4 regions of the Duganella sp. GW821-FHT07F09 genome follow, and region 1 is predicted to be linked to each of the others. Evidence: predicted binding sites of a transcription regulator. Region 1 holds the regulator's gene; each other region holds the start of a gene.
The links. The regulator LexA, encoded in region 1, represses DNA repair genes until DNA is damaged. The targets are predictions, from matches to a motif close to ACTGTATNNNNATACAGT.

Region 1 (7,585 bases):
GGCGCGCTGGTGCTGCGGTTCACACTGATTAACAACTCCAACGCGCCGGTGGAAATCGGCGGCCTCGGCATGCCGATGGTGTTCGACAACATCATCACCGGCCGCAACCTGGAACAGGCCCACGCCAGCGCCAGTTTCGCCGACCCTTATATAGGCCGCGACGCCGGCTATGTGCAGGTGACGCGCCTGAACGGCCAGGGCCCGGCGCTGATCGTCACGCCGGACGGGCGCACGCCGCTGGAAGCGTGGCGTCCGCTGACCGACCGCAGCCCGCGCGCGCAAACCTCGGAAGGCTTCTACGACTGGACCGTCGCCAGCAAGGCCTACGCCGAGAACGAATGGAAGAATGCCGGCGAGCAGTGGAACACGCCGACCAGCATCACCTTGGAAGCGGGCGCGCGGCGCGACATCGGCGTGCGCTTCGCCACGGCGCCGTCGATCCGCGCCATCGAAGCCGCGCTGATCGCGCAAAAGCGGCCGGTCGCGGTCGGCATTCCGGGCTACGTGGTGCCGACCGATCTGGAGGCGGCCTTGTTCCTCAAAAGCCCGCAGAAAGTGGTCGGCATCACCAGCTCGCCCGAGAACGCGCTGGCGGTCACGCCGGTCAAGTCGGCCGCCAAGGGCTGGGCGCGCTACACGGTGCGCGGCAACGGCTGGGGACCGGCGCGCCTGTCGATCGCCTACGCCGACGGCAGCGTGCAGACGGTCAGCTACTTCGTCACCAAGCCGCTGGAGCAAACGGTGGCCGACCTCGGCAAGTTCTCCACCACGCAGCAATGGTTCGACGACAAGAAAGATCCGTTCAAGCGCGCGCCGGCCATCCTGACCTACGACCGCGACGCCAAGCGCATCGTCACCGACGACCCGCGCGTGTGGATTTCCGGCATGAGCGACGAAGGCGGCGGCGGCAGTTGGGTGGCGGCCATGAGCAAGCAGCTCGACAATCCGGACGCGGCCGAGGTGGCCAAGCTGGAACGGCTGGTCAACGAAACGGTGGTCGGCAAATTGCAGGTGGCCGACGGTCCGCAGGCCGGCGCCGTGCGCAAGAGCCTGTTCTACTACGACCCGAAAGCCTTCCCAAGCTACTACAACCAGAAAGCCAACTGGGGTACCTGGGCGTCGTGGTCGAAGAAGGACGCGGACGACCTCGGCCGCGCATACAACTATCCGCACGTGGCCATCGGCCACTGGGTGCTGTACCGGCTGGCGCGCAACCACGTCGGCCTGGTCACCGCGCACGACTGGCGCTGGTACTTGCAGCGCGCCTACCAGACCACGGTGGCGATGGTGCGCGACGCGCCCGAGTACGCGCAGTTCGGTCTGATGGAGGGCGACGTCTTCCTCGATATCCTGAAGGACCTGCAGCGCGAAGGCATGACGGCCGAGGCCGCCGACATGGAAGCCATGATGAAGCGCCGCGCCGACCACTGGCGCACGCTGGCCTACCCGTTCGGCAGCGAAATGGCATGGGACTCGACCGGCCAGGCCGAGGTCTACGCGTGGATGCGCCACTTCGGCTACGCCAGGCAGGCCGACATCACGCGCGAAGTGATCCTGGGCTACGACCCGGCGATGCCGAGCTGGGGCTACAACGGCAACGCCCGCCGCTACTGGGACTTCCTGTACGGCGGCAAGACCGCGCGCATCGAGCGCCAGATCCACCACTATGGCTCGACCTTGAACGCGGTGCCGCTGTTCGACGCCTACCGCGCCAACCCGGCCGACCTGCACCTGCTGCGCGTGGCCTACGGCGGCCTGCTGGGCGGCATCACCAACATCGACCGCGACGGTTTCTCGTCGGCCGCCTTCCACGCCTGGCCCGACATGATGCGCTGGGACGCCTACAGCGGCGACTACGGCATGGGCTTCTACGGCCACGCCTACGCCACCGCGACCTATGTGCTGAAGGACCCGACCTTCGGCTGGCTCAGCTTCGGCGGCAACATGAAAGTGGCTAATAATGGCGTGGTCCAGGTCACGCCGAAGGACAGCGCGCGCACGCGCCTGTTCGTGGCGCCGGCGCGCGCCTGGATCACGCTGGAGGCGGGCAAGATCGACGCCGCCACCTACGATCCGAAAAGCCGCGCCATCACGCTGGAGCTGGCGCCGGCCACCGCCACCACGCCGGCGGCCAGGCTGCTGGTCGAGAGTCCGGGCGGAAAATTCAAGCCGCAGGGACAGGTCGCCGAGCGCGGCGGATATAAGATTCCGCTGACGGCGGCGCCGACGCGCGTGCTGCTGAAGCCACGATGACAGGGGTTGAAGGAACTTTTTTCATTTTATTTCGTTGAACACAACAAATTTCCTTGCATTGCGGGCCATACTGTACAAAAATACAGACTGTCTATATACACAGGCCCAACTGCACTCATGATCAAGCTCACCGCACGTCAGGAACAAATTCTCAATCTGATCAAGGATGCCATCGAAAACACCGGCTTCCCGCCGACGCGCGCCGAGATCGCCAACGAACTGGGCTTCAAATCCGCCAACGCGGCAGAGGAGCACCTGCAGGCGCTGGCGCGCAAGGGCGCCATCGAGATCGCCGCCGGCACCTCGCGCGGCATCCGCTTGCTGGGCGTGCACGCCGAACCGGCCACGACTAAGGTGCCGGTGTCGCTGATGATGTCGTTGCCGTTGATCGGCCGCGTGGCCGCCGGCTCGCCGATTTTGGCGCAGGAAAACCTGGAAACGAGCTACAGCGTCGATCCGGCGATGTTTTCGTCCAAGCCCGATTACCTGCTCAAGGTGCGCGGCGAGTCGATGCGCGACGCCGGCATCATGGACGGCGACCTGCTGGCGGTGAAGAAGGTCGACAGCGCCAAGAACGGCCAGATCGTCGTCGCGCGGATCGGCAACGACGTCACGGTCAAGCGCTACCGCAAGACCGGCACCTTGGTTGAACTGTTGCCGGAGAATCCGGACTTCAAGATCATCAAGGTCGATCCAGAAGCGGACGAGTTCGCGCTGGAAGGCCTGGCGGTCGGCCTGATGCGCAGCTGGCACTAAGCCGGGCCTCAGGCAGATGGTTCAACGTGGAGACACGTAGGGCGGATTAGCGAAGCGTAATCGGCCATGTATGCGCCGCGTTGACGCTTGCATGGCCGATTACGGCGTTCCGCCTAATCCGCCCTACGTGTTTTAGAAGTATCTTGCCTTCCCGTTTCACATCGCCATCGGCTTGGGGACGATGATCGGGAACGCGCTGTTGAGCGCGCGCCGTGCGATGTCGTCCGACCCCATGTGCGAATTCGACATCAACACCACGCCGCGCCGCGCGACCTCGTCGAAACCGATATACGTGCGGTAGCCGCCCGTGCCGCCGTTATGCCAAACGATGCGCGAGCCGTTCTGCTCGAGCACATGCCAACCCAGCGCGATCGATTGCCCCGGCTTGCCCTCCAGCGCATGGCGCGCCTGGTGCGTCGTCCGCATCGCATCATATAGCTGCGACTTACGCAGCCCCATGTTCGCGCCCACGAACTTCAGCATGTCGGCCGTCGACGAGCGCAGCGCGCCCATCCCCGCCAGCACCGGCATGTCCCAGTTGGCAGCCGGCATGCCCGGCATCTCGTAGCCGACCGCCAGATGCCGGCGCATCGCCGGCGTCAAGGTCACGGCAGTACTGGTCATGCCCAGCGGGCCGGTGATGCGCTGGCGCACCAGCGTTTCATAGTCCGTCTTCACGCGCAGCGTCAGAATATGTCCCAACAAGCCGACGCCCGCGTTGGAATACTCATACTTCTCGCCGGCCGGACGCGCCGGCGTGAAGCCGGAGACAAACGCGTACAGCTGCGGCACGGTGTAATCGGCGAACGGGTTGTTGTCATCCTTGGGCGCCAAATTGGACGGGATGCTCGGAATGCCGGACAGCTGCGACGACAAATCCGCCAGCGTGATCTGGCGCTCGCCGACGGCGGGCAATGTGACGGGCAAATAGCGCGCTGCGGGGTCGTCGAGGCCGATCTCGCCGACGCGCGCCAGCTCGCTCAGCAAAGTGGCGGTGAACACCTTGGTGATCGAGCCGATCTCATAGACCGAATCGGCATCGACGGGCGCCCCGCCCGCGCTCAACGTACCGTGGGCCAGTACGCGGCTACCCTGCGCGTCGATGATGCCGACCACGATGCCGGTGCCCGCATGATCGACGTCGACGCGGGTCTTGATCATGTCCATGATCTCCGCATCGGTCGCGGGCGCGGCGGCGTAGGCAACAGCGGAAGCGGACAACAGCACCGCGACCGTCGCGTATAAACGAAGAATTTTCATATCGTCCTGGGAATTGGACCACGTCGTGGAGACACGTAGGGCGGATTAGGCGAAGCCGTAATCCGCCATCTACGAGCCGCCGACGGAGCATGCATGGCGGATTACGCTTCGCTAATCCGCCCTACGTGTCTCCGCGGGCACACCTCCGTGGTTTAGCATGTCTTCGTGGTTTAGCAGCCTTCCAGCGCGCAGGCGAAATCGTCGAGCAGGTCGTCGGTGTCTTCGATGCCGACCGAGACGCGGATCAGCGATTCGGCAATCCCCATCGAGGCGCGCCGCTCGGCGCCCATCTCGTAGAAGATCGTGTGCGCGACCGGGATCACCAGGGTGCGCGTGTCGCCCAGGTTCGACGCCGGGATCGCCAATTTCAGGCGGTTCAGGAAGTCGAAACAGTCTATGCCGTCCTTCAATTCAAAACTGAGCAGCGAGCCGTGCTTGCGGAACAGCTCGCTCGAGATGCCGTGCTGCGGGTGCGAGGCCAGGCCCGGATAGTGCACGGCCGCCACGCGCTCGTCGGCCTCCAGCATCTCGGCCAGCGCCAACGCGTTGGCGCTGGTGCGCTCCATGCGCAGCGCCAGCGTTTCGGCGCCGACGGCGATGTGGTGCGCCGCCTCCGGTCCCAGCGAGGCGCCGAAGTCGCGCAGCCCCTTGGCGCGGATCTGCGCCAGCCCCCATTGCGGCGGCGCGGCCTTCTTGTAGTTCTCGTAGATGTTGGGGAACCTGGTCCAGTCGTATTCGCCGGTGTCGGTCAGGCTGCCGCCCAGCGCGTTGCCGTGGCCGCCGATCGATTTGGTCAGCGCGTTGACCACCAGCCCGGCGCCGACCGATTTCGGCCGGAACAGGTACGGCGTGGTCATCGTGTTGTCGACGATGTAGAGGATGCCGCGCGCCTTGCACAGCTCGCCGATGCGCTTGAGGTCCGCCACCTGCGTGCGCGGATTGGCGATGGTTTCAACGAACACCATACGGGTCTGCCCGGTGATCGCGGCCTCGACGTTGGCGACGTCGGTGGCGTCGACGAACGAGACGCCGACACCCTGCGCCATCGTGGTCTGCCACAGGCTGTTGGTGTTACCGAACAGGAAGGCCGACGAGACGACGTGGTCGCCCGCGCGCAGCAGCGCCTGGAACACGGCGCCGATCGCGCCCATGCCCGTGGCGAAGCACAGGGTGCCGACGCCCTGCTCCATCTTGTTGACCTTGTCCTCGAGCGCGGAGATGGTCGGGTTGCCCTGGCGGCCGTAGCGGAAGCCCGGCTCCTTGCCCTGGAATACCGACGCCAGCTGGCGCGCGTCGCCGTAGCCGAAGGCGACCGAGGTGTGGATCGGCTTGTGCAGCGAGCCGTGCTCGATGCCCTTCAGGCGGTCGTTGTGCAGGATGGTGGTGGTGAAGCCGTAGTTCTTTTTATCGTTCATATGCGTGGAATGGTCAAAAAAAAAGCCCGGTACGGCGAACCGTACCGGGCGCGACATCAGCCTTCGGCGGTCGCGAGATTCAGATTCAGTTGCGAGCGGCCGGCGTCCTCGTGGGTCGTCTTGGCCTTGGGGTGGTGGCGCGCGTACTCCAGCTTGTCGAGGTACTCTTTCGACACGTCGCCGGTGACGTAGATGCCGTCGAAGCACGACGCCTCGAAGTTCTTCAGCTCCGGATTGACGTCGGAGATGGCGCGCTTCAGCGACTCGATGTCCTGGTACACCAGGTGGTCGGCGGTGATTTCGCGGCACACTTCCTCGGTGGTGCGGCCGTAGGCGATCAGCTCGTCGCGGGTCGGCATGTCAATGCCGTACACGTTCGGGTAGATCACCGGCGGCGCGGCCGATGCGAAGATCACTTTCTTGGCGCCCGCTTCGCGCGCCATCTGCACGATCTCGCGGCTGGTGGTGCCGCGCACGATGGAGTCGTCGACCAGCAGCACGACCTTGTCCTTGAATTCGGAGGCGATCGCGTTCAGTTTCTGGCGCACGGACTTCTTGCGCGCGGCCTGGCCCGGCATGATGAAGGTGCGGCCGATGTAGCGGTTCTTGATGAAGCCTTCGCGGTATTCGACGTTGAGCGCCAGCGCCAGCTGGATCGCGGCCGGGCGCGAGGAATCCGGGATCGGCATGACGACGTCGATCTCGCCGTCCTTGAATTCGCGCTTGATCTTCTCGGCCAGGTACTCGCCCATTTTCAGGCGGGTGGCGTAGACCGAGGCGCCGTCGATGACGGAGTCGGGACGGGCCAGGTAGACGAATTCGAACACGCACGGGTTGAGCGACGGATTGTCGGCGCACTGGCGGCTGTGCAGCTGCATGTCGGCGTCGACGAAGACGCACTCGCCCGGCGCGACGTCGCGCAGGAAGCGGAAGCCCATCCCTTCGAGCGCCACCGATTCGGACGCGACCAGGTACTCGGCGCCCTGCTCGGTCTCGTTGATGCCCAGGCACAGCGGACGGATGCCGAACGGATCGCGGAAGGCCAGCAGGCCGACGCCGGCGATCTGCGCCACGGCCGCGTAGCCGCCCTTCACACGGCGGTGCAGCACGGTGACGGCGTCGAAGATGGTGTCGGCGTCGATCGAGATGCCGGTGGTGGCCATATGGATTTCATGGGCCAGCACGTTGAGCAGCACTTCCGAATCGGAGTCGGTGTTGATGTGGCGGCGGTCGTTCTTGAACATCTCTTGCTTGAGCTGTTCCCAGTTGGTCAGGTTGCCGTTGTGCGCCAGGGTGATGCCGAACGGGGCGTTGACGTAGAACGGTTGCGCCTCTTCCTCGCTCGACGAGCCGGCGGTCGGGTAGCGGCAGTGGCCGATGCCCGAGTTGCCTTGCAGGGTGCGCATATTGCGCGTGCGGAAGACGTCACGCACCAGGCCGTTGGCCTTGTGCATGGCGAACATGCTGCTGTGATTGGTCGCGATACCCGCTGCATCCTGGCCGCGGTGCTGCAGCAGCAGCAAGGCGTCATACAGCAGTTGATTGACAGGTTGATGGGAAACGACGCCGACGATGCCACACATGATGGTGCTCCTGGACTGGGTAATACAGATTAAAGACGCAGATTAAAAACGGTGATGCAAGAAATTCAAAAGTTCACATGCTGCGCCATCGCAGCGGGAAGGAAGGTCTTGACGAGCCGCGCGCCGGTTTCGGCATACGGACTGAGCAACGCCTCCTTCCAGAAATCCTGTTGCGGGAGCGACGTCATCCCACACAAGATGACGGCGGTCAGCACGATTACAAGGCCGCGGCCGACGCCGAACACGGCGCCGAGCGCGCGGTCGAAGAGGCTGAGGCCGCCCGCGTCGAGCAAGGCGCCCAGCGCCATGGCCAGCAGG
Region 2 (7,585 bases), on a different contig from region 1:
CAAACACTGTCAACGCGGGAACGATGCAAAGCTGTTGTTGAAGCCAAAAGCGTTTGTAGTTCACCTTACCGGTGACTTCTTCGAACCGGGCATTCATTGTCTCCATCGGAATGCGTGGTGGGCCGGGAGGTTCTTTTCCTTGGGCCTTTGCTTTCTCAACTGCCCGAGCGTACTTTGCTTGGTCTTCATCAGTGAGCTTCTTGAAGGGGCGATGGTCTTGCGGGACGAAGGCGTAGGTGCCTACCATTCCCTTTCGTCGCCCTTGGTCATCATGAATGATAAACGGCGCCTTGTTGTCTCGATAGATTTCGTCACGCCAGTCGTCGTTGACCTCGATGGGAGTGCGGAACCAATCGAAGGCCATCTGGCGGCTAACCGTTATGTAGTTGACGCACATGTGACTCTCCTAGCTAAGTAACTAACGAAAAGGACTATTTCGCAGTGCACCTGACTGTCTGTCAGTGGAAATTCCTTGAACGCGTTTCTAGTTCACCGAGAAGGTGAGAGCAATCGACAAGGCGCTTAGCAATTAAGTTGCGGACGCCTTGTTTCGACTGCCACACACCGTACACGCCTAGCAGCTGGGAGGTCATCAACTCACGCCGTTGGTTTTCGATGAGAGTCGGCCAAACAATGGTGTTGATGGTTCCGAATTCGTCTTCAAGTGTCAAGAAAATCACGCCGTTGGCCGTTTCCGGGCGCTGGCGGACTGTGACGATTCCACATCCACGTGCGAGCTGGCCGTCTTGGAAAGTGTTCAGTACATCAGAGGGAGTGAACCTCATCTTGTAGAGCTTTTCGCGAAGCAGTGCAAGAGGGTGACGTCCGAGCGTTAAACCAATGTGCCGATAGTCGGCTACGATATCCTCGCCTTCTGTCGGCGCCGCCAATTCAAGCATCGGCTCAGCAATTCCTGCTTCTTTTAAAAGCCCCCTGTCTGGAACGCTGGCTGCCGCATTCCACATCGCCGTGCGGCGATTGCCGGTGAGTGAGGCTAACGCGTTTGCAGAAGCGAGTGCTTTCATATGCGCAGCTGTAAGGTCTGCGCGCATTGCCAAGTCTCTCGCGTTTTCGAAGCGTCGCGCGGCTCGGGCTTCCTCAATACGCCAAGCGGCTTCGCGCTCCATGCCCTTGATATTATTTAGCCCCAATCGGACAGCAGGTAACGCTGTATCGGAATGCTCTAGAGTGGCCTCCCAGGCGCTTGAAGATACATCGACCGGCCTGACCTCCACTCGGTGTCGCCGCGCGTCCTGTACGAGCGATGAGGGGCTATAGAACCCCATGGGCTGGCTATTGAGCAATGCGGTTAGGAATTCGGCGGGGTGGTGGCACTTGAGCCAGCTGCTGGCGTAGGCGAGTAGGGCGAACGAATGGGCATGTGATTCGGGGAAACCATATTCTGCGAACCCTCGAATTTGGCCGACTATGGATGTGGCAAACTCTGTGGTGTATCCACGCGCGGCCATGCCGCTCATCAATTGCTCTTCGAACTGCTCAAGGCCGCCTTTTCGCTTCCAGGCCGCCATCGCCCGGCGTAGACGGTCCGCTTCACCTGGCGTAAACCCTGCGCCAACCATGGCGATAGACATCACTTGCTCTTGGAATATTGGAACACCCAGCGTTCGCTTTAGTACCGCCTCGATTTGGGGGCTCGGGTAAGCCACCGGTTCCTCACCGCGACGGCGCCGGAGATATGGATGAATCATCCCCCCCTGAATAGGTCCAGGTCGGATGATGGCTACCTCAATGACCAAGTCGTAGAACTCACGCGGCTGCATGCGTGGCAGCATCGACATCTGCGCGCGGGATTCAATCTGGAACACGCCCACCGTATCGGCCTTGGAAATCATGGCGTAGGTTGCTGGGTCTTCATGAGGGATGTCGCCTAGCTCGAAACGTTCCCCGCGTTGCTGGGAAATCAGTTCTAGGGTACGCGACAAGCAAGATAGCATTCCCAGCGCGAGAATGTCTATCTTCAGCAAGCCGATGGCGTCGATGTCGTCCTTGTCCCACTGGATTACAGTGCGCTCCGCCATCGCGGCGTTTTCAATCGGAACCAATCTGGATAAGGGCCCACGAGAAATTATAAAGCCACCTGGGTGCTGCGAAAGATGGCGCGGAAACCGCATCATTCGTTCAGCGATGTATCCCCATTTTTCAGCGACTGGCGAGTTTGGGTCGAACCCGCAAGTGAGCAGACGTTGCTGGAGGTCAGATTGCCCGCCCCAGCCGTGAGAAGACTTAGCCACTTTGTCGACTACGGATAGGTCGACACCCAGCACACGGCCGACATCTCGAACTACACTGCGAGGCCGATATGAGATGACGACGGCTGTCAATGCTGCACGAGTCCGCCCGTATTTCCGATAGATGTATTGAATGACCTCTTCCCGTCTCTGATGTTCGAAATCCACGTCAATGTCCGGCGGTTCATCTCGTTCTCGTGAGATGAACCGCTCGAACAGGAGCGTTCCGCGCGACGGGTCGACCTCGGTAATTCCCAGGCAGTAGCACACCGCACTGTTTGCCGCAGAGCCTCGCCCTTGGCATAGAATTTTTTGCGAACGAGCGAATCGAACGATGTCGAACACGGTCAAGAAGTAGGGCTCGTATTTCATTTCCGCGATAAGCTCAAGTTCATACTCCAGCTGCGCATGAACGTTGTGCGGAATCGCCTTGGGGTAACGCCAGTGCGCCCCGATATATGCCTGCTCTCGTAGGTAGTCGGTAGCGGTCCTGCCTTCCGGCACAATCTCGCCAGGGTACTCGTATTTGAGTTCGTCCAAAGAGAACGTGCACGACTGAGCAACACGTATCGTTTCATCCAACGCTTGACGCGGGTACAAATTCCCCAAGCGCAGCCGGGACCTGAGATGTGCTTCGGCATTTGATGCAAGGCGATATCCACACTGAGAGATTGGCGTGTTGTGACGTATGGCTGTCATCGTGTCCTGCACTACCTTCATCGACCTGACATGCATCATCACATCGCCAGTCGCGACAATAGGAAGACTGAACTCGGAAGATATAGCCTCAGTCATTGTCCGGTGTCTATCATCTTCTGCGCGATAGTGGAGGGTCAGCGCTATACGTGCCCGACCAGGCGCACTGCGGACTAGCCATTCAGCTTGGCGCTCGACTTCTTCATACGGTGCTTTGTATTTCGGGCACAAAATAAGGTGGCAGTCTGGGAGACCTTTCAGGTGTGCGAGCGCGACTTCAGGGCTAGCAATGTCCCTTGGCCGGACAAGGTAATTGCCTTTGGTCGCGCGTGTGCGTGCGACGGTGATTAGCTCGCTCAGATTCCCATATCCGTTTCTGTTCATCGCCAAGAACAGCACCGTGAATGCAGGTGAGCCATCCTCGGGCGTCACCAACATCCGGCTGCCAATTATCAGATGCAGGTTGTGCTCTTTCGCTTCCACATGCGCTTTTACCACACCGGCCAGAGAACATTCATCGGTGATGGCTAGAGCCGTGTAGCCCAGCTGCGCAGCACGTTGAACCAAAAGTTCAGGCGGCGAGGCGCCACGTAGAAAAGAAAAGTGCGTGACGCACTGAAGTTCCGCGTATTCCGGCAAAGTGCTCTGTGGTTTTTTGTCGTTCATCTTCAGAACATTCCGTGCAGGTGCCAGCGCCCGTTAGGGACGCGCTCCAAATAAATCCAATAGCAGGACGAGTCTGACGCCTGCGCGATGTAATAGTCGCGAGCTGCCAACTGGTCGTTCCACCATCCCGCTTCGATTCGTTCCGGCCCTTTCAAAATTTTTAACGGCGAGTTATAAAACGGGCGGTCGCCACGAACCAAGAGCTCAATCGGTTTGTCGAGCAACCAGAATGGCCGTTCAAATAATTCGTCGATTTCGTTAGGTTTCACGGTCTTCTCCGTGGCAGGCACCCAAGTATTTGATGCCTCAGGACGATGGTCGTGGGTCTCTGCTGGTACGAGAACATTTTCAGGGCCGAGACGTGCGCTGAGAAGCTCAAGCAATCGCTTGAAGTCGGCCGGGCTTCCGCTAGGCTCGGGGAACAGGTCTTCCGTGGGCGGCACCATTTCGGCAAGTAGCCGAACCTCAAGTCGCACGGCGATAACTGGAGCGACGAGCTCGACCCGACCAAGTCGCTCTTTTAGCAGGCGCATCATATGGTCGATTCGCCAAGTAGGTTCGCCCAGTCGGATTTCCACCTCTGTGGGGGGTATCGCTTCGCGTCCCCTCTCGTGCTCAAGCATCAAGGCGAAAGCGCTAACGGCGTGCTGCTTCGCTGCCAACCATCCTACAAACTGCTGTAGGAGGCCCGTGGCACCGTCTAGGAGGGCGTCTGCATGTTCGACACGGTCGAACGTCTCAATGCGCGCCACGAAGGTCTCAGGTACCACTACCCACCGAAACATCTCAGGCGCCAGGCCATAGGCTCGGTCCAATTCGTCCAGAACTCGCTTGCTCATGCGACGCTGAATACCCTGTCGCGGCAGGCGCCGCAGTGCCGCCAAATTCGTTGCCCCGATGCCCTCTAACCATTCAAGGTGTTCGACTGCTGCGGGCAGGTATTCGCAGGGAATGCGGTCTAACTGGCGCTCCAAAGAACTCATCTTTACAGTGCGGCGTAAGGTCAACTGCCGCTTGGCCAGGCGCAGACGAGCAAGCAACCAAGCCCCCATCGCAGTAGGCGCTGTACCTAGACGCACTGTTAGGCCTAAAGCCTGAGTACTCGCTCGAATCTGTCGGCTGATGGCCGAGCGGCCTCGGAAGAGGCGCAAACTAGCGGTCACATCGAGCAGGAGGCTGAAGTCCGCTTCGTGAGTAACCTCTGGTGTGAATTGAAGCAGGGCCAGCGCGACAGCATTCAGTGCGATTTCTTCTCGGTGTAGGTCTCGCTCAAGAATGGTTGTGGACGGCGCCACCGTAGATACGCCACCTGGACGCATACCCACCCGTACCCCCGATGCAAAAGCCTCGCGCGATACAGAAATTACCTTGCCCTTCTCAACGACAGCATATGGCGCAGGTTCACACCAGCGCGGCCTGACGCACTCGAGCGGTAATAGTGGAAGGTGTACGCTGAACCAGAACCGCATTTTGGTCATCCAAGAATCGTTGACGCGCTGGCATGTGGGCCAGTTGAACAAATAAAGGCTCGTCGTGGTGAGGGCCACGACGTTTGATAATTTCCACTGAAATCCCGCCAGCGGCAGGGCGTAGGGTTAACCTAAGCGAGGCAGGTGATGCGTCCGCAGCTGCACTTAGAGGACGTAAAAGCCAGAATGTTGTATCGGTGGCCTGCGCCGCAAGATTAAGACGCCGTAGCGACTCGTTACGGATATTTTTCTGCCACAGCATCACAGCGCCGCAACTGCCATTCCGTAAAATTTGCTCTGTGGACCACAGTGCATCAGCGGTTACAGGCGCTCTGACCCATAGCAGGTTCGGGCATGTCAGGTCTAAGAATTTGCACGCCGCTGAGTTAGGCAAGTAGGGAGGCTGGATTAGCGCAACCCGCCTTGTTCTCGAAAGCGCGGCTAACGCAGGTTGGAGAAGGTGCATTTCTCCGATGCCAGATTGCTGCAACAGCAGCTCTACCATTGTTGACTGCGGCCATCCCCCTTCAGGTAGCTCCAAATCCAATTTAACGTGCCCTGAGGGCGAGGACAGAGTACGACTGCGACTTAGCTCGCTCGCGCGCCACACATGGCGTAGCGCGGCCTCAGCTGCTTGCTGTGCGACGGCGGACTGTTCAAACGGCGGGGAAATCATAATTTATTTGTAATAATCGAGGAAAATACTGTATGTATAAACAGTATATGGCCCGAAGCGCAATTTGCACAAGGATGATTTGTTTGTGCTTTGATAATTCCGTGGTCTAGATGGGGACTCGTGCGAACGAGAAGGTCCGCGAGGAGCGAAGAATCCCACCCGTGTTCTAACGCTGTCTGTACGGCGCTCTTACTTTTGCTTGCTCGTGCACGGTACAGTCGCCCAGCTATAGGTCATGCAAGGTGGATATTGTTGCTGGAATGGCATCCTGAATCGAATGCTTTTCCTACTATGTTGAGGATGAATCAAACTGTCTTCGTTAGAGACAGCGACCACCGTCTAAATCGTCTGCGTCCGAGCCATCTAGAACTGCACCCGCGACTGTGGAAGAAAGATTGTATAACCGGCACCGGTCTCAGGAGACCCATGTGGAAGCGCCCCAGCAATCTGGGGCGCTTGTTGTTGGCGGGGGAAGTCTGCTTTTACCTAAGCAATTTCAACAAAGAGAACGAGCTTCCTCCAGTGGTCTGCCGTCTTTACCCCCAGAGACTTGACGCCATTGCACTTGCACTTCAGGTTGACTTTAATCTTCATTTCTTGCTCCTTTTCGCGCGGTTAAGCTTAATTTTGAGTTTGAATTTCGCCATTTTTACGATGGAGATGAAGACGGCCAGACCACCTAGGAAACCTCCGTCGACCATGCTGAAAATTGCCAAAGCAGGTAAATCGGTTGAGCCCCCACAGACTAACCTTGCGCGAGAATATTGTCCAGAGCCACATAAATTTCATAGTTAGTAGTGTACTTGATAGAATGGAACGATTCATTTCATGCTCGAGCTGCGCAAGCTGACTCCGGAGAAAACATGGCAATTTTAGAAGGTATCCAAATTCAAAATTTTCGCAGTCTGCGAAATGTGACCTTGGGGAAGACGTTTGACAACCAGGCCCGTGCCTTACCTCGTCTGATGGCGGTAATTGGCGCGAACGGGGCAGGGAAATCCAGCCTGATGGATGCGCTCGGATTCATCGGCGACTGTTTGCAGGAGGGGGTTCAGGCCGCATGTGATAAACCACATCGCGGTGGCGTAGAGCGCCTGAAGACGCAAGGCAGCTCTGAGCCAATAAAATTTGAAATCCGCTATCGGCAGAATTCGGATGCGCGTCCTATAAGCTATTCCCTTCATATCGATACCGACAAGCACGGCCGAGCGGTCGTCGCCTACGAGCGATTGCGACAGCGGAGGAAAGGGCAGAGTTCAGGGCAGCCCCACTCATTCCTGACGATTGAAAATGGCATAGGTACAGCTTGGGCGGGCGAGTCCTCCGAACAGGCCGAAGGAACACGGCACGAATCTGTAAAGATGGGTGACAGGCAGGTGCTAGGCATTGCGACGTTGGGGACATTGGCTGACCACCCAAGGATAAGTGCCTTTCGGTCCTTCCTGTCGGGGTGGTATCTGTCCTATTTTGTCCCCCAACTGGCCCGCTCGCAGCCAATGTCAGGCGCAGATTCCCATTTAAATCGAACGGGCGAAAATCTCGCGAAATATTTGCAATTTATTTCTCGAGAGCATCCTACAAGCTTTCAGCAGATGCTCGATAGGATTGCAAAGAAAATTCCAGGGTTGTCCGATATCAAAGCAATACAAGCGCCGGACAAGCGGCTGCTACTGGCATTTCATAGTCAAGGATACGCAGAGCCCTTTTATCAGCAGGACATGTCTGATGGAACCCTGAAGATGCTGGCATACCTTCTCCTCATGGAGGACCCGGACCCTGCGCCACTGGTTGGCATTGAGGAGCCGGAGAATGGATTGCACCATCAACTT
Region 3 (7,585 bases), 110 kb from region 1:
ACAAAGTCGGCATTGTCCCAGGCGTTGACCTCGCCCTTGCGCGGCACATAGACGGCATGCGGGGCGTACTGGTGGATTTCGGGCATCAGCGGACCGTTGCTGCCGGCCGGCTCCGAGGCGGTGGTGATCACCGGAATCTTGAGCAAGGTGCACAGCCTGGCGATCGTCTCCACATTCCGTCGCAGGTCGGCCACGGCGATATCCTTGACGGTCTGGAAGAGCCCGGACTGGTGGTCCAACAGCAGCACCAAGGTATCGGCGGGATCGAGCAGCGCGGCGCCGCCGCCTGTGGGCAGTGCACTGGGTTTGGAATGTGGGGTGTCTTGCATGGGTCGTTCTCCTTGGTTGGGCAGTGGTGACAGTGATGGCGGACAATCGCGAATGCGCGTCCCAATCAGCTTGCCTGAATTTGCGTCCGCGGTGGCGGTGCGGCGCAAGTTCGCGCTCCGCACTCCCCCCGAAATGGGGGCGCCGTCGGGGCGGAAATTCCACCTCAACAAAAATCACGGCTGATGGTCGGCAGGCGGCCCAGCAGGTGCGACATGTCGACCAGCCGCTTGGCCACCAGGTGGCGCACGATGCCGTCCTGTTGCCAGACGCCGTACACGCCCAGTAGCGGCGCGCTCAGCACCTCTCGGCGCTGCTCCTCGACCAGCTTGGGCCAGATGATGACGTTGACGTTGCCGGTCTCGTCCTCAAGGGTGATGAACAGCACGCCCTTGGCCGTGCCGGGCCGCTGCCGCACCGTGACCATGCCGCAGGCGCGCGCCAGCATGCCGTTGGTGTAGGTGTTGAGGGTGGACGCGGGCAGGAAGCGGTGCTCGAGCAGCTTGGCGCGCAACAGCGCCAGCGGATGGCGGCCCAAGGTCAGGCCGTGCGAGCGGTAGTCGCCGAGGATTTCCTCGCCCTCGGTCGGTGGCGCCAACAGCGGCGCCTCCTCGTCCGGCGTGGTCGGACGCAGCAGGTCCTTGTCCGGCGCGGCGCCGACCGCCTGCCACAGCGCCTGGCGGCGGTTGCCGGCCAGGTGCACCAGCGCGTTGCCGGCGGCCAGCACCTGCAGGTCGTGGCGGTCCAGGTCGGCGCGCCGCGCCAGGTCGGCGACGCCGGCGAACGGCGCCTGCGCACGCGCCGCTTCGATGCGCTGGGCGGCGCCGTCGCGCATGCCCTTCATCATCGACAGGCCGAGCCGCACCGCAGGCTGCCCGTGCTTGCCCGCCGGCTCCTCCAGCGACGAGTCCCAGCCGCTGATGGTGACATCGATCTCGCGCACCACCACGCCGTGGCGCCTGGCGTCCTGCACCAGTTGCGACGGGCTGTAGAACCCCATCGGCTGGCTGTTGAGCAGCGCGCACAGGAAGGCGGCCGGTTCGTGGCATTTGAGCCAGGAGCTGGCATAGGTCAGCAGCGCGAAGCTGGCCGCGTGCGACTCGGGAAAGCCGTATTCGCCGAAGCCCTGGATCTGGCGGAAGATCGATTCAGCGAACTCCAGTTCATAACCGCGCTCGGTCATGCCGGTGACGATGCGCGCATGGTATTTATCGACGCCGCCCTTGCGCTTCCAGGCCGCCATCGCGCGCCGCAACTGGTCGGCCTCGCCCTCGCTGAAGCCGGCGGCGATGACGGCGATCTGCATCACCTGCTCCTGGAAAATCGGCACTCCCAGGGTGCGGCCCAGCGCCTCCTTCAGGCCGTGTGGATAGTCGATGAGCTTGGGATTGATGCGGCGCTGCAAATACGGATGCACCATGCCGCCCTGGATCGGTCCGGGCCGCACCAGCGCCACCTCGATGACCAGGTCGTAGAAGACCTTGGGCCGCAGCCGTGGCAGCATGCTCATCTGCGCGCGCGACTCGATCTGGAACACGCCGATAGTATCGGCCTGACACATCATCGCGTACGTGGGCTTGTCCTCGGCCGGGATGTCCTGCATGCGGAACGGCGTGCCACGCCGCCCGGCCACCATGTCGAGCGCGCGCCGCAGCGCCGACAGCATGCCCAGCGCCAGCACGTCGACCTTCATCAGCCCGAGCTCCTCCAAATCGTCCTTATCCCACTGGATCACGCAGCGCCCCTCCATCGTGGCCGCCTCGATCGGCACCAGCCGCGACAACTTCTCGTGCGAGATGACGAATCCGCCCGGGTGCTGCGACAGGTGGCGCGGAAAGCCCAGCAGCGTCATCGCCAGCGAGGCCCATTGCTGCGCCAGTTGCGAGTCCGGGTCGAGTCCGCACTCGGCCAGCCGTCCGAGCAGGTCGTGGCGGCTGTCGAACCAATGGTGCGCCTTGGCCACCTTCTCGACGATGGCCAGGTCGACGCCGAGCGCCTTGCCGCTGTCGCGCAGCGCGCTCTTGGGCCGGTAGCTGATGACGACGGCCGCCAGCGCGGCGCGGTCGGCACCGTATTTTTTATAGATGTACTGGATCACCTCCTCGCGCCGCTGGTGCTCGAAGTCGACGTCGATGTCGGGCGGCTCGTTGCGCTCGCGCGAGATGAAACGCCCGGTCAGCATGTTGCTGCGCTCGGGGTCGACCTCGGTCACGCCGAGGCAGAAACACACCACAGAGTTGGCGGCCGAGCCGCGCCCCTGGCACAGGATGCCCTGGTCGCGGGCGAAGCGCACGATGTCGTAGACGGTCAGGAAATACGGTTCGTATTCCAGCTCGGCGATCAGTTCCAGCTCCTTTTCGATCTGGCCGCGCACCTTGTCCGACAACCCTGCCGGGAAGCGCCGCGCCGCGCCGTCATAGGTTTCCTGGCGCAGGTAGCTGGCCGGCGTGTGGCCGGCCGGCACCAGCTCGCGCGGATACTCGTAGCGCAGCTCGGTCAGCTTGAAGGTGCACTCCTGCATGATGCGCAAGGTCTCGAACAGCGCCGCCGGCGGATACAGGTTGGCCAGCCGCAGGCGCGGACGCAAATGCTGCTCGGCGTTCTGCGCCAGAGCATAGCCGCACTCGCCGACCGGCTTGCCCACCCGCACCGCCGTCAGCGTGTCGTGCAGCGGCTTGCGCGAGCGCACATGCATGCACACCTGCCCCACCGCCACCACCGCCATGCCGTGCTGCAACGCCACCTCGGCTATGCTGAGGCGGTGCGCCTCGTCGAAGGCGCGCTGCAGCAGGTTCAGCCCCATCCACGCGCGCCCCGGAAAGGTCGCCTCCATCCATGCCGCCTGCGCGTGCAACCGGTCGACGTCGCCGGGCTGGTGCGCCGGATAGTGCGGCAGCAGTATCATCAGGCAGTCCGGCAAGCCCTTCAAATGCGCGTAGGCCGGCGCCGGCGCGGCCAGGTCTGCCGGTGTCAGCAGGTAGCTGCCCTTGGCGACCCGGTTGCGGGCGATGGTGATCAGCTCGCACAAATTGCCGTAGCCGTCGCGGTTCCTGGCCAGCGCGATCAGCGACAGCGCGGCGCTGCCGTCCGGGTTTTTCAGGTGGAAATGGCTGCCGATGACCAGCGGCAAGCCGGCCTCCTTGGCCGCCGCGTGCGCGCGCACCACGCCGGCCAGCGAGCACTCGTCGGTGATGGCCAGCCCCGCATAATCGAGCTCGACCGCGCGCGCGACCAGCTCCTCCGGCCGCGAGGCGCCCTGCAGGAAGGAAAAGTTGCTTATGCAGAACAGCTCGGCGTAGGCCGGCAGTCCCTGCGACGATGGTGGCGATGAAAAGCTCATGATGAATACTGTTTTTATATACAGTATTCTACACCCGGTACCCGCTTCCGCTGCGTAATCATTTTAATAGCGGGCGGCGCCGAGTTCATCCGCCCGGCCCGGCATCCGTAACACTACGTAGCCCGGACACCGCGCGGCGCCGGTTGGCGCGTCAAAACAACACTAAATAGTGTTTAAACGCAAAATTGGCAGAAAACCCATATCAATATAAATTATTTGAATAGAATCAAATTTTTCATGGGAGCCGAAACGTGCCAGCCAACACCACCTTACGCAACGCCGTCTTATTCACCCTCTATGGCGCGACCGCGCTGAGCCTGAGTCCCGCCGTCCACGCCCAGACCACGCCGGCCGAGGCCGCCGCAGCTCCCATGCAAACGGTCACCCTGGTCGGCTCGCGCCGCGCCACCTCGTCGGCCACCGACACGGTGGTGCCGGTCGATATCATTCCGATGAACAAGGTGTCCGAACAGGGCGGCCAGTTCGACCTGGCGCAGTCGCTGACCTACATCTCGCCATCGTTCAACTCGACCCGCCAGAGCGGCTCGGACGGCGCCGACCTGGTCGACTCGGCCGCGCTGCGCGGCCTCGGCTCGGACCAGACGCTGGTGCTGGTCAACGGCAAGCGCCGCCACACCACCGCGCTGGTCAACCTGTTCGGCGCGCGCAACCGCGGCAACACCGGCACCGACCTCAACGCCATCCCGATGCTGGCCATCAAGGACGTGCAGGTGCTGCGCGACGGCGCCGCCGCCCAGTACGGCTCGGACGCGATCGCCGGCGTCATGGACATCGGCCTCAAAAAGAGCCTCGGCTGCGAAGCCGTCGCCGGCTACAGCCAGTACTCGGCCGGCGACGGCGAGAACTGGCTCGGCTCGGCCTACTGCGGCTTTAGCATCGGCAACGGCGGCGTCGTCGGCATCACCGGCGAATACCTCGACCGTGGCCGCTCGAACCGCGCCGAGGCCGACAACCCGCGCATCATCGGCGACACCAAGACCGAGAACCAGACCATTTATCTGAACGGCGAGCTGCCGACCACCGGCACCGGCAAGCTGTACTTCACCGCCGGCGCCCAGAAGCGCGACGGTTCGTCGGCCGCGTTCGCGCGCGGCGGCGTCGGCTCGGACGACATCCCGAGCCGCAACTCGGCCGCCATGTATCCGAACGGCTTTGTCCCGTTCATCAACGCCAAGATCGACGACCGCTACGGCACCGTCGGCCACCGCATCAAGCTGGGCGAATGGAACACCGACTTGTCGCAGACCTACGGCTACAACAAGATGATGTACAACATCAGCAACACGATCAACGCCTCGATCGCCAACCAAGACCTGCTCGGCGGCGGCCGCGGCGTCAGCGCCAGCGCCTTCGACGCCGGCGGCTTCTCGTTCGAGCAACTGACCACCAACGTCGACCTGTCGCGCTACTACGACGGCGTGCTCGGGGGCGGCCTGAACGTCGCCTTCGGCGGCGAATACCGCAGCGAGGAATTCAAGATCTTCGCCGGCGAGCGCGGCTCCTACATCGACGCCGACGGCGTCGGCAACGGCGGCAACGCCGGCAGCCAGGGCTTCCCCGGCTTCCAGCCGGGCGACGAGACCAAGGCCAAGCGCCACAGCAACGCCGCCTACCTCGACCTCGAGGCCGACCTGACCGACGCCGTCAAGGCCCAGGCGGCGGTGCGCTATGAAAAATTCAGCGACTTCGGCTCGACCGTGACGGGCAAGCTGGCCGGCTCGGTGCGCGTGCTGCCGAGCACCCTGCTGCGCGGCTCGGCCAGCACCGGCTTCCGCGCGCCGTCGCTGCAGCAAAGCCACCTGTCGACCACCTTCACCGACTTCATCGGCGGCGTGCCGAAGGAAGTGGTGCTCGCGCCCAACGGCGGCGTGGTCGCCAACGCGGCCGGCATCCCCAAACTGAAGGAGGAGAAGTCGACCAGCTTCACCCTGGGCACGACCTGGACCCCGAACGACGCCATCTCCATCACCGCCGACCTGTACCGCATCAAGATCAAGGACCGCATCGTGCTGTCGGGCCGCTTCAACGCCGACAACTACCCCGACCTGGCCGACCGCCTGGCCGCGCTGGGCGTGGGCGAGGCGCAATTCTTCGTCAACTCGGTCGACACCAAGACGCAAGGCCTGGACCTGACCGCCTCGCACAAGGCCAACTTCGGCGCCAACCGCCTGACCACCTACCTGGCGCTCAACGCCAGCAAGACCGAGGTCACCGGCATCCACGCGCCGGCCGCGCTGCAAGGCTTCGAGGACGTGCTGCTGTCGGAGAAGGAGCGTTTGTATATCGAACAGGGCGCGCCGAAATCGAAGGTCACCCTGGGCTTCGACTTCGTCACCGGCGCGCTGGAGACCGACTTCAAGATCATCCACTTCGGTCCGCAGACCCTGGGCACCTTCGACGGCACCGCCAACGGCGTGGCGAACCAGCGCTACGAGTCGAAAACCTCGGCCGACCTGAGCTTCACGTACACGATCAACAAGAACATGAAGTTCACGCTGGGCGGCAACAACATCTTCAACGTCAAGCCGACCTCGCAGGACCCGGACCAGACCGACAACGGCTTCAAGTACGAGAGCGTGCAGTTCGGCCTGAACGGCGCCTCCTACTTCGGCCGCCTGTGGGTGCGTTTCTAATCCGCGAATGTCAAACGGGGCCACACCGCATGCGAGCCCACGGAAACACGTAGGGCGGATTAGCGAAGCGTAATCCGCCATGCATGCGCCGTCGGCGGCGCGTAGATGGCGGATTACGGCGTGCCGCCTAATCCGCCCTACGTGGATCCGAGGTCAAGCACTGGCTCAGGCCACGATGACAATGGCGCCCACTCGGCGCCGTTTTTCATCCGTTTTACGTTTGCTTACATTTCACTAACGCAATTGAACCCGATCGCGGCCTACACTTGTCTTAATTCCAGGCAACGGAGCACGCCATGCGCCACGCGATCGCCCTCATGTTCTTCCTCACGCTGCTGCAAGGCGCGCTCGCCTATGCCGCGCTGGGCGGTTCGCCGTCCGACTTCGGCGCCGCGCCGGCCACCGCCCGCCGCCTGGCCGCCACCGGCGCCGCCGCCGGCGCAACGGCCGCCGCCACCGACTCGGTCTACACCGTCAGCCAGAGCACCCTCGACAGCGGCACCGTCGTGCGCGAATACAGCGACACGGCCGGCAAGGTGTTCGCCGTCAGCTGGCGCGGCCCCACGCTGCCGGACCTGCGCACCTTGCTGGGCGAAAAATTCGCCGTGATGACCGGCGCCGCCGGCCAGCGGGCCCGCGCCGGCCACTCGCAGCTGGCGCTCAACCAGTCCGACGTGGTGCTGGTCTCGAGCGGCCACATGCGCGCATTCGCCGGCCACGCCTGGATCCCCAGCGCGCTGCCGGCCGGCTTCGACACCGCCACTATCGACTAGGACCGGCGCATGAGATCACCCCAGCACGGCGCCGGCGCGCCCCGGACCGCCCGCCTGGCCGGCGCCCTGCTCTGCCTGGCGCTGGGCGCCTGTGGCGGCGGTGGGGGCAGCGGCAATGCCGGCACCCCCACTGCCGCCACCCCGGTGGTGAGCATCGGCGCCACGCCGACGGCTACCACCGTCGGCCAGGTCGTCACCCTGAGCTGGAGCGTGAGCAATGCGCCGGCCGCCGGCTGCGTTGCCGCCGGCGCCTGGAGCGGCGCGCGCGCGGCCAGCGGCACGCTAACGGTCACCGCCGGCGCCGCCGGCACGGCCAACTACACGCTCACCTGCGGCGGCGCCAGTGGCACCGCCGCGGTGGTCGTGAGCACCCCGCCGCCGGCCCCCACCGCCAATCTGGCCCTGGCGCCGGCCAACATCAGCACCGCCCAAACCTCGGTGCTGAGCTGGTCGTCGGCCAACGCCACCGGCTGCGTGGCCAGCGGCGCCTG
Region 4 (7,585 bases), 130 kb from region 1:
GGCCGCGCCGCGCGCCGCCGCCAAACCCCGTGCCGCCACGCCGCCGCCCGCTCACCACACCCCGCCGGCGCCGGGCAAATGGCTGGCCTCGCACTATGCGATGCCGGCCGGCGTGGGCACGCGCGCCCAGCGCCTCGGTTACTGGCTCTACCTGCCGAATAACATTCCCGCCCAGGCGATCCGCAAGGGCCTGCCGCTGGTGGTGATGCTGCACGGCTGCCAGCAAACCGCCACCCAGTTCGCGCAGGGCACGCGCATGAACCAGTGGGCCGAGCAGATGGGCTACGCCGTGCTGTATCCGCAGCAATCGGTCGGCGCGCACGCGCAGCGTTGCTGGAAATGGTACGACCGCGCCACGCAGGAGGGCGGCGGCGAGGTGCCGATGATCGTCGGCATGGTCAACAAGGTCATGACGGAATACGCGATCGACCGTTCCCGTATCTATATCGCAGGGATCTCGGCGGGGGCGGGCATGGCCAACATCGTCGCCGTCAACCACCCGCGTTTGTTCGCGGCGGTCGGCATGCATTCCGGCCCGGTGTTCGGCGCCGGCCACAGCCAGATAGGCGCGCTGGGCGTCATGCAGCACGGCGGCGGCATGCGCGCGGACATGGCGGTGCGGGAAGTGCTGATGCGCCAGCCGCAGTTCCCCGGCATGCCGATGATCCTGATCCAGGGCGAGGGCGACAGCGTGGTGCGCCCGATCAATCAAGCGCAACTGGTCCGCCAAAGCCAGGCGCTGAACGGCATCGTCGCCGTCGCGCAACCGAAGACCACGCTCAAGTCGCAGGGGCGGGGCGGGCGCCACAACGCCCACCGCATCCACGACTTCTACGACGGCAGAAAGTTACTATTGCGCGTGGCGCAGATCGAGCATCTGGAACACGCCTGGAGCGGCGGCGACGAAACGCTGGCCTACAACACCAAGACCGGCCCGGACGCCAGCAAGATGATGATGGAATTTTTCAACCGCCACCAGCGCGCCTAAACCCCACCGGGGTCAGTGCCGACATTCTAAACCCCACCGGGGTCAGTGCCGACATTCGGACACGAGCACAACAGCAATGCGGTTCAGTTCGTGTCCGAATGTCTGACCCCGCTTTGGGGGCTAAAACAACAGCGCAATGTTGATGTGGGTTCATATTCGTTATTATATTGAAATAATAGTTTCTCGTTGGTACAATGATTGTGTGCTCGCATTCGCGGTCACATTGTCATGTTGATAAAAATTAAAGGGTGCCAATGTTTATCCGTAAATTCGCCGCCGCGGCCGCCATGCTTGCCGCCAGTCTGTCCTCCCACGCCGCCGTCACCATCTTCTCGGACAATTTCGACGCCGATAAGACCACCAACAACGCCACCCAGTTCGTCCACGGCTGGACCGTCAGCGACGGCACCGTCGATGTCGACGGCACCGGCTTCGTCCACAACGAGATGCCGGGCAACGGCCACTACGTCGACCTGGACGGCTCGACCAAGCGCGCTGGCGTGTTGAGCAACAGCTTCACCGCCGGCGCCGGCGGCATCTATACGTTGAGCTTTGATCTCGCCGGCAACCAGCGCAATTGGGGTTCGGACACGGTCGAGGTCATTTTCGGCACCACGCGCCAGACCTATGTGATCGGTGCGTCCGATCCGATCACGACCCGCAAACTGACCTTCGCGCCGACCACCTCCGGTGTCTACGGCCTGAGCTTCCACAATCTCGGCGGCGACAACCGCGGCGCCTTCCTGCACCAGGTGACGGTCTCCGCCGTTCCGGAGGCCGATACCTATGCCATGCTGCTGGCCGGCTTGGCGTGCGTGGGCCTGGTGGCCCGCCGCCGCCAGCGCCGCGACGCGCCGTTCTGACCGGTCTAGTCGATCTGTTTTAGCATCTCCAGCACGGCCGCCGTCACGACGGCCGGCTGCTCGCTTTGTATGTTGTGCCCCGCCCCCGGCACCACGCGTTGCGTACCCTTGGTCGACAGCGCGGCGAGCTCCTTGTGCATCTTTTCGTTCTCGTCCTCCATCGCCTTGTTGATGGCGCTTTGCGGTTTGCCGGGGATGGCGTACGGGCTCACGCCGCGCGTGAGCACCAGCAGCGGCAGGTCGCCGAAGGGCTTGCGCAACGCGCGCAACTGATCGTCGCTGGCGCCGAAGCCCTGGTATTCGCCCACCACCGTGCTCCAGTACGACTTCTTCTTCATCGCCGCCAGCACCTGCGGGCCCAGCACCGGGCCGTAGAAGCCGGCCGGATCGCCGATGCAGTCGGCCATCGCCTTGCCGCCCGGCTTGAAGCCTTTGCCCGCCTCGCGCAGGCACTCGGCGTTACGTCCGGCCACCATCGCGTAGACCTTGTCGATCATGCCGCCCGAGGCCTGGTTGGTGCGCGCGGTTTCGTCCTCGGTCTGCGGCTCGACCAATACCATGCCCTTGACCTCGCCCGGATAGCGGTAGGCGAAGACCTGCGCGTTGGCGCCGCCGATCGAGTTGCCCACCAGTAGATACGGTGGCTTGACGCCGGCGGCGGCCAGGCCCTTGTGCAGGTCCTCGGCCACGTTTTGCGACGTGTTGGGGCGCTTGGCCGGGTCGCTGAAGCCGTAGCCGGCGCGGTCGTACACGCAGGCGCGCGTGTGCCTGGCCACCTCGGGTTGGACCCTGAACCAGGCCCATCCGGCATCGGCCGCCGGACCGTCGAACAGCACGGTGGTCTTGCCGCTGCCGCTGCAGTGCAAATTGAGCTTGCGCCCGCCGATGTCGACGCGCAGCTGCGGTTTGGCGAAGGCGCCGTCGGTCGCCCGCGCCTCGGCCGCATGGACGAACGACGGCAGGCAGACGGCAGCGCCCAGCAGCAGGCCGACCCATGGTGTTGTTTTCATCATCGATGCCATCCCTAACAGTTGGCGGGCGGCAAGGTTGCGCCCTGGAAGTTAGATATTAGAATCATTTTAACGATCGGGCATCATTTTTTGACAAGTACCGCCAGGCGGCACCGTCCGGCCTACAGCAGCAGGAACGCGGCCGCCGCGACGATGGTCGGGCCCAGCGCGCCGAGCAGCAGGCCGACGGCGCCGATCGATTCGTCGTTGAAGCCGCGCCGCAGCAGCGACGCGCCGGCCGGATTGGGCGCGTTGGCGATCACCGTCAGGCCGCCGCCGGCCACCGCGCCGGCCATCAGCATGTATTGCGACTGCTCGGAGATGCCCACGATCAGCGAGCCGAGGTAGGTCAGCGCGGCGTTGTCGGTGATCGCCGTCAACCCCAGCGCGCCGAAGAACAAGGCCAGCGGCGACAGGCTCTCGACGATGGGCTGCAACCACCATTGCTGCATGCCGCCGAGCACCACCAGGCCGGCCAGGAAAAAGCCCACCAGCAAGCCTTCCTTGATGATCAGCGGGCTCTGGTGGCGCGGGTAGGCCGACGTGAAGCCGAGGAACAGCATGAACAGGCCGAGGAACAGCACCGGATGGTGGCCGAGCAGGACCACGCCGGCCAGGAAGGCCAGATGGATCAGGGTGACCGGCCATGGCACCGGCAGCGGTGTATCGGCCGCGTCCGCGTCCGCGCCCGGCGCGGCGGCGGCCAGTGCGCGCAGGTGCGGGCGCAGCAGGACGCCGACGACGGTGGCGTTGAACGCGACGGCGAGCGCCGCCTTCCAGCCGAAGTGGCTCGCCATGTAGGCGCTGTCCCATTGCCAGGTGGAGGCGACCATCAATACCGGCGGCGCGGCGTAGGCGGTGAGCGTGCCGCCGATCGAGACGTTGACGAACAGCACGCCGAGCGCGCCGTACTTGAGCCATTCCGGCATGCCCTGGCGGAAGATCAGCGGCGCCAGCATCAGCGCCGCCAGGGTCATCGCGGCCGGCTCGGTGATGAACGAGCCGGTCAGCGGCACCAGCGCCAGGCCGAACCAGGCCAGCGCCAGGTCGGTCGACACCGGCAGCAGCCTGGCCAGGGTGCGCAACACGCGCCGGACGACGTCGAGCACCGGGCGCGACGCGGCCACCACCATCACGGTGAAGACGAACAGCGGCTCGGTGTAGTGGCGCGTTTCGGCGTAGGCGACGGCTGCGTCGGGGCCGTCGAGCAAGGCCATCGCGGCGATCAGGATGAAGGCCCAGAAGCCGAACACGACCTCGACCTCGCCCAGCAGGTGGAACAGGCCGGCGTGGCGCGGATGGCGGCGCGCGAGCACGTCGAAGGATTTGGCGGTGAAGGTGTGGAGCAGGGCGAGGCCGAAAATGACCGCGCCGACCAGTTGTATTGTGTGCAAAATATTGTCCTGGTGATGTTTCCTTGGTGTCATGTTACAGCATGCCGCGCGCCAAACAAATTCGGCCTTGCCAAAACGGGGGTGAAATAGTACTGTGTATTTATACAGTATTTGCGCTACAATGCGCCGGTGACCTCATGAATCCTTTCGCAACCACCACGGCCCTGGCCGCGCCCGAAACCGTCCATCCCTCGCTATGGCGGGCGTCGCAACTGGCGCACAGCGCCACGCGCTGCGTCGATACCGGCTTCGCCGCGCTGTCGGCGCAGTTGCCCGGCGGTGGCTGGCCGCTGGGCACCTTGATCGACTTGCTGCTGCAGCAGCACGGCATCGGCGAGTTGCGCTTGTTGCGTCCGGCGCTGGCCGCGCTGGGCAAGCGCCCCATCGTGCTGTTGCAGCCGCCGCACGCGCCGCAGGCGCTGGCCTTGGCCGCGCTGGGGATCGAGCCGTCGCAATTGATCTGGATACGCGCCGGGGCCGGCGGCAAAAGCGGCGGCGACGCCCTGTGGGCGGCCGAGCAGGTGTTGCGCAGCGGCTGTTGCGGCGCGCTGCTGCTGTGGCAGAACCACGCGCGCGGCGAAACCTTGCGCCGGCTGCACCTGGCCGCGCAAAGCGCGGACACCCTGTTTTGCATGTTGCGCCCGCTGGCGGCGGCGCAGGACGCCTCGCCGGCGCCGCTGCGCCTGTCGCTGACGGCGGCGCCCGGCGGCGTCGACATCGGTTTCGTCAAGCGGCGCGGGCCGCGGCGCGACGCCCCCTTGTTCCTCCCCTTGACCCCTTCTTTGCTACAACGCCATGCGCCTCTGGATCGCCCTACACCTGCCCCGGCTGCCGCTCGAAGTGTTTTGCCCGCGCTGGTCTGACGACAACTGCACCGTCGTGCTCGAGCAGGAGCGGGTGGCGGCGATGTCGGCGGCGGCGCGCGCGGCCGGCGTCGAGTCGGGCATGCGGCGCGGCGGCGCGCTGATGCTGGCGCCGCACGCGCGCTTCCAGCAGCGCGCGCCCCGGCGCGAGGCCGAGGCGCTAGACGCGGTGGCGATGGCGCTGCTGCAATTCACGCCGCAACTGGCGCCGGCCGAGGAGGCGACCCTGCTGCTCGACGTGGGGGGCAGCCTGCGCCTGTTCGGCGGCATCCGCTCGTTGTGCCGGCAAATCGCCGCCAGCCTGCGCGCGCTCGGTTTCACCGCCACGCTCGCCTGCGCGCCGACCGCGCGCGGCGCCTGGCTGCTGGCGCGCGCCGACGCCGGGCGGGCGCTGACGGTGGCGTCGATGGCGCGACGCCTGGCGCGTCTGCCGGTGGACCTGCTGCCGCCGGCGCGGCCCTACCTGGGCTGGTTGGAGGGCATCGGCTGCCTGACCGTGGGCGCGGCGCGCGCGCTGCCGCGTCCGGGCCTGCAGCGGCGCTGCGGACGCGCCTTGCTCGACATGCTCGACGACGCCCACGGCGAGCGGCCCGAAATGCACCAGTGGCTGGCGGCGCCGGCCGGCTTCCGCGCCAAATTGGAGTTGTTCGACCGCGTCGAGAACGCCGAGGCGCTGCTGTTCGGCGCGCACCGGCTGCTGCTGCAGCTGACCGGGTGGCTCAGCGCCCACCAGTTCGCCGTCGAGCGCATCGTCTTGTTGATGGAGCACGAGCGCGGCCGGGTGGCGCGGCCGCCGACCGCGATCGAGGTGGTGCTGGCCGAGCCGACGTGGCGCGACGAGCATCTGGTGCGCCTGCTCAAGGAGCGCCTGGCCAAGCAGACGCTGGAGGCGCCGGTGATCGGCCTGTGCCTGGAGGCGCCGCGGGTGCGGCCGATGGCGCCGCCGAGCGAATCGCTGTTCCCCGAGCCGGGCGGCAGCAAGGAGGACTGGCAGCGCCTGCTGGAGTTGCTGACCGCGCGGCTGGGGCCGGAGAACGTGCTGCGGGCGGCGCCGCGCGCCGATTATCGGCCCGAGCACGCCAACGCCTGGGTCGGCGCGCACGAAAAAATACGGCCGGCCGATGTCCGCGCGCAACTGCCGCCGGACATGCCCGGGTTGCCGCGCCCGGCGTGGCTGCTGGCCAAGCCGATCGCCCTGCTGATGCGCGACCACCGGCCGTTCTACGGGTCGCCGTTGAAGATCGTGTCGACCGGCGAGCGCATAGAGGCGGGCTGGTGGGGCGAGATGCAGACGCGCGATTACTTCATGGCCGAGGGGCAGGACCACGCGCATTACTGGCTGTACCGGGAGCGCGGCGGCAGCGACGCCGAGGCCGTCACGCGCTGGTATTTGCATGGTTTGTTCGGGTGAGACAACATGTTGAATGCTGAAAATCGCGGAGGCGCGTAGGGCGGATTAGCGGGCCTCGCCCGCTAATCCGCCCTACGTGTTTCAATGGTCTTTCATGTATTCTTGGGGGAACTCATCCAGGGAGCCCACATGCGATCACAACGACAGGAATTCCCCGGCGCCGACGGCGCCAGGCTGGCCGCGCGCCTCGACGCGCCCGATGGCGACAATGCGGACATCAAAGCTTACGCCTTGTTCGCCCACTGCTTCACGTGCGGCAAGGACGTGTTCGCCGCCAGCCGCATCGCCCAGGCGTTGACCGCCCACGGCATCGCCGTGCTGCGCTTCGACTTCACCGGCCTGGGCGCAAGCGAGGGCGAGTTCGCCAACACCAATTTCTCGTCCAACCTGGCCGACCTGGTGGCCGCCGCCGACTTCCTGCGCGATAACTTCGCGGCGCCGCGCCTGCTGATCGGCCACAGCCTCGGCGGCGCGGCCGTGCTGGCCGCCGCCGACCGGATGCCGGAAGTAAACGCCGTCGTCACCGTGGCCGCGCCCAGCGATCCGTCGCATGTGACCGGCCTGTTCAGCGCGCACCTGGACGCGATCGCGCGCGACGGCGAGGCGCAGGTGCAATTGGCGGGGCGGCCGTTCCGCATCAAGCGGCAATTCGTCGAGGACGCCGGCGAACATAATTTGAAGGGCAAGATCGCGGCGCTGCGGCGCGCGCTGATGGTGATGCACGCGCCGGGCGACGACACGGTGCCGATCAGCAACGCGGTCGATATCTTCACGGCCGCCAAGCATCCGAAAAGTTTCGTCTCGCTCGACAGCGCCGACCACCTGCTGACCCGGCGCGAGGACGCCGTCTACGTGGCCGACCTGATCGCCGTCTGGAGCGGGCGCTACCTCGCTTGATTATTCGTCGCCGAATTCCTCGGCCAGGTCTTTCCAGCCCTTGCCGGCGGCGAAGGTGTTGAATGCGTCGGGCGATTCGAGCACCAGCAGTTTGCTTTCCTGCAGCACCGGGTCGCCGGCCGTCAGCGCCGGGCCCTTGTAGCCGACCGTGCGCAGCTG

Region 2: the regulator LexA is predicted to act here: its motif matches at 5,784-5,801, upstream of imuA (translesion DNA synthesis-associated protein ImuA).
Region 3: the regulator LexA is predicted to act here: its motif matches at 3,675-3,692, upstream of AC07P1_RS03445 (error-prone DNA polymerase).
Region 4: the regulator LexA is predicted to act here: its motif matches at 4,347-4,364, upstream of imuA (translesion DNA synthesis-associated protein ImuA).

Annotation. Positions count from the first base shown of each region.
Region 1 is NZ_JBWKQJ010000001.1:630,920-638,504, forward strand. Features, by position in the region: gene AC07P1_RS02900 (DUF5695 domain-containing protein) at 1-2,253, shown strand, start outside; gene lexA (transcriptional repressor LexA) at 2,371-3,009, shown strand; gene AC07P1_RS02910 (serine hydrolase domain-containing protein) at 3,166-4,269, opposite strand; gene AC07P1_RS02915 (cystathionine gamma-synthase family protein) at 4,440-5,684, opposite strand; gene purF (amidophosphoribosyltransferase) at 5,741-7,267, opposite strand; gene AC07P1_RS02925 (CvpA family protein) at 7,333-7,585, opposite strand, start outside.
Region 2 is NZ_JBWKQJ010000004.1:126,290-133,874, forward strand. Features, by position in the region: gene AC07P1_RS12145 (SOS response-associated peptidase family protein) at 1-397, opposite strand, end outside; gene AC07P1_RS12150 (error-prone DNA polymerase) at 459-3,611, opposite strand; gene AC07P1_RS12155 (Y-family DNA polymerase) at 3,614-5,089, opposite strand; gene imuA (translesion DNA synthesis-associated protein ImuA) at 5,013-5,756, opposite strand; gene AC07P1_RS12165 (AAA family ATPase) at 6,620-7,585, shown strand, end outside.
Region 3 is NZ_JBWKQJ010000001.1:743,400-750,984, forward strand. Features, by position in the region: gene AC07P1_RS03440 (isochorismatase family protein) at 1-329, opposite strand, end outside; gene AC07P1_RS03445 (error-prone DNA polymerase) at 494-3,667, opposite strand; gene AC07P1_RS03450 (TonB-dependent receptor plug domain-containing protein) at 3,919-6,321, shown strand; gene AC07P1_RS03455 (DUF2844 domain-containing protein) at 6,618-7,094, shown strand; gene AC07P1_RS03460 (DUF3443 family protein) at 7,104-7,585, shown strand, end outside.
Region 4 is NZ_JBWKQJ010000001.1:764,541-772,125, reverse strand. Features, by position in the region: gene AC07P1_RS03550 (extracellular catalytic domain type 1 short-chain-length polyhydroxyalkanoate depolymerase) at 1-988, shown strand, start outside; gene AC07P1_RS03545 (carbohydrate binding domain-containing protein) at 1,243-1,851, shown strand; gene AC07P1_RS03540 (alpha/beta fold hydrolase) at 1,857-2,861, opposite strand; gene AC07P1_RS03535 (putative Na+/H+ antiporter) at 2,984-4,255, opposite strand; gene imuA (translesion DNA synthesis-associated protein ImuA) at 4,393-5,118, shown strand; gene AC07P1_RS03525 (Y-family DNA polymerase) at 5,051-6,529, shown strand; gene AC07P1_RS03520 (alpha/beta hydrolase family protein) at 6,659-7,426, shown strand; gene AC07P1_RS03515 (hypothetical protein) at 7,427-7,585, opposite strand, start outside.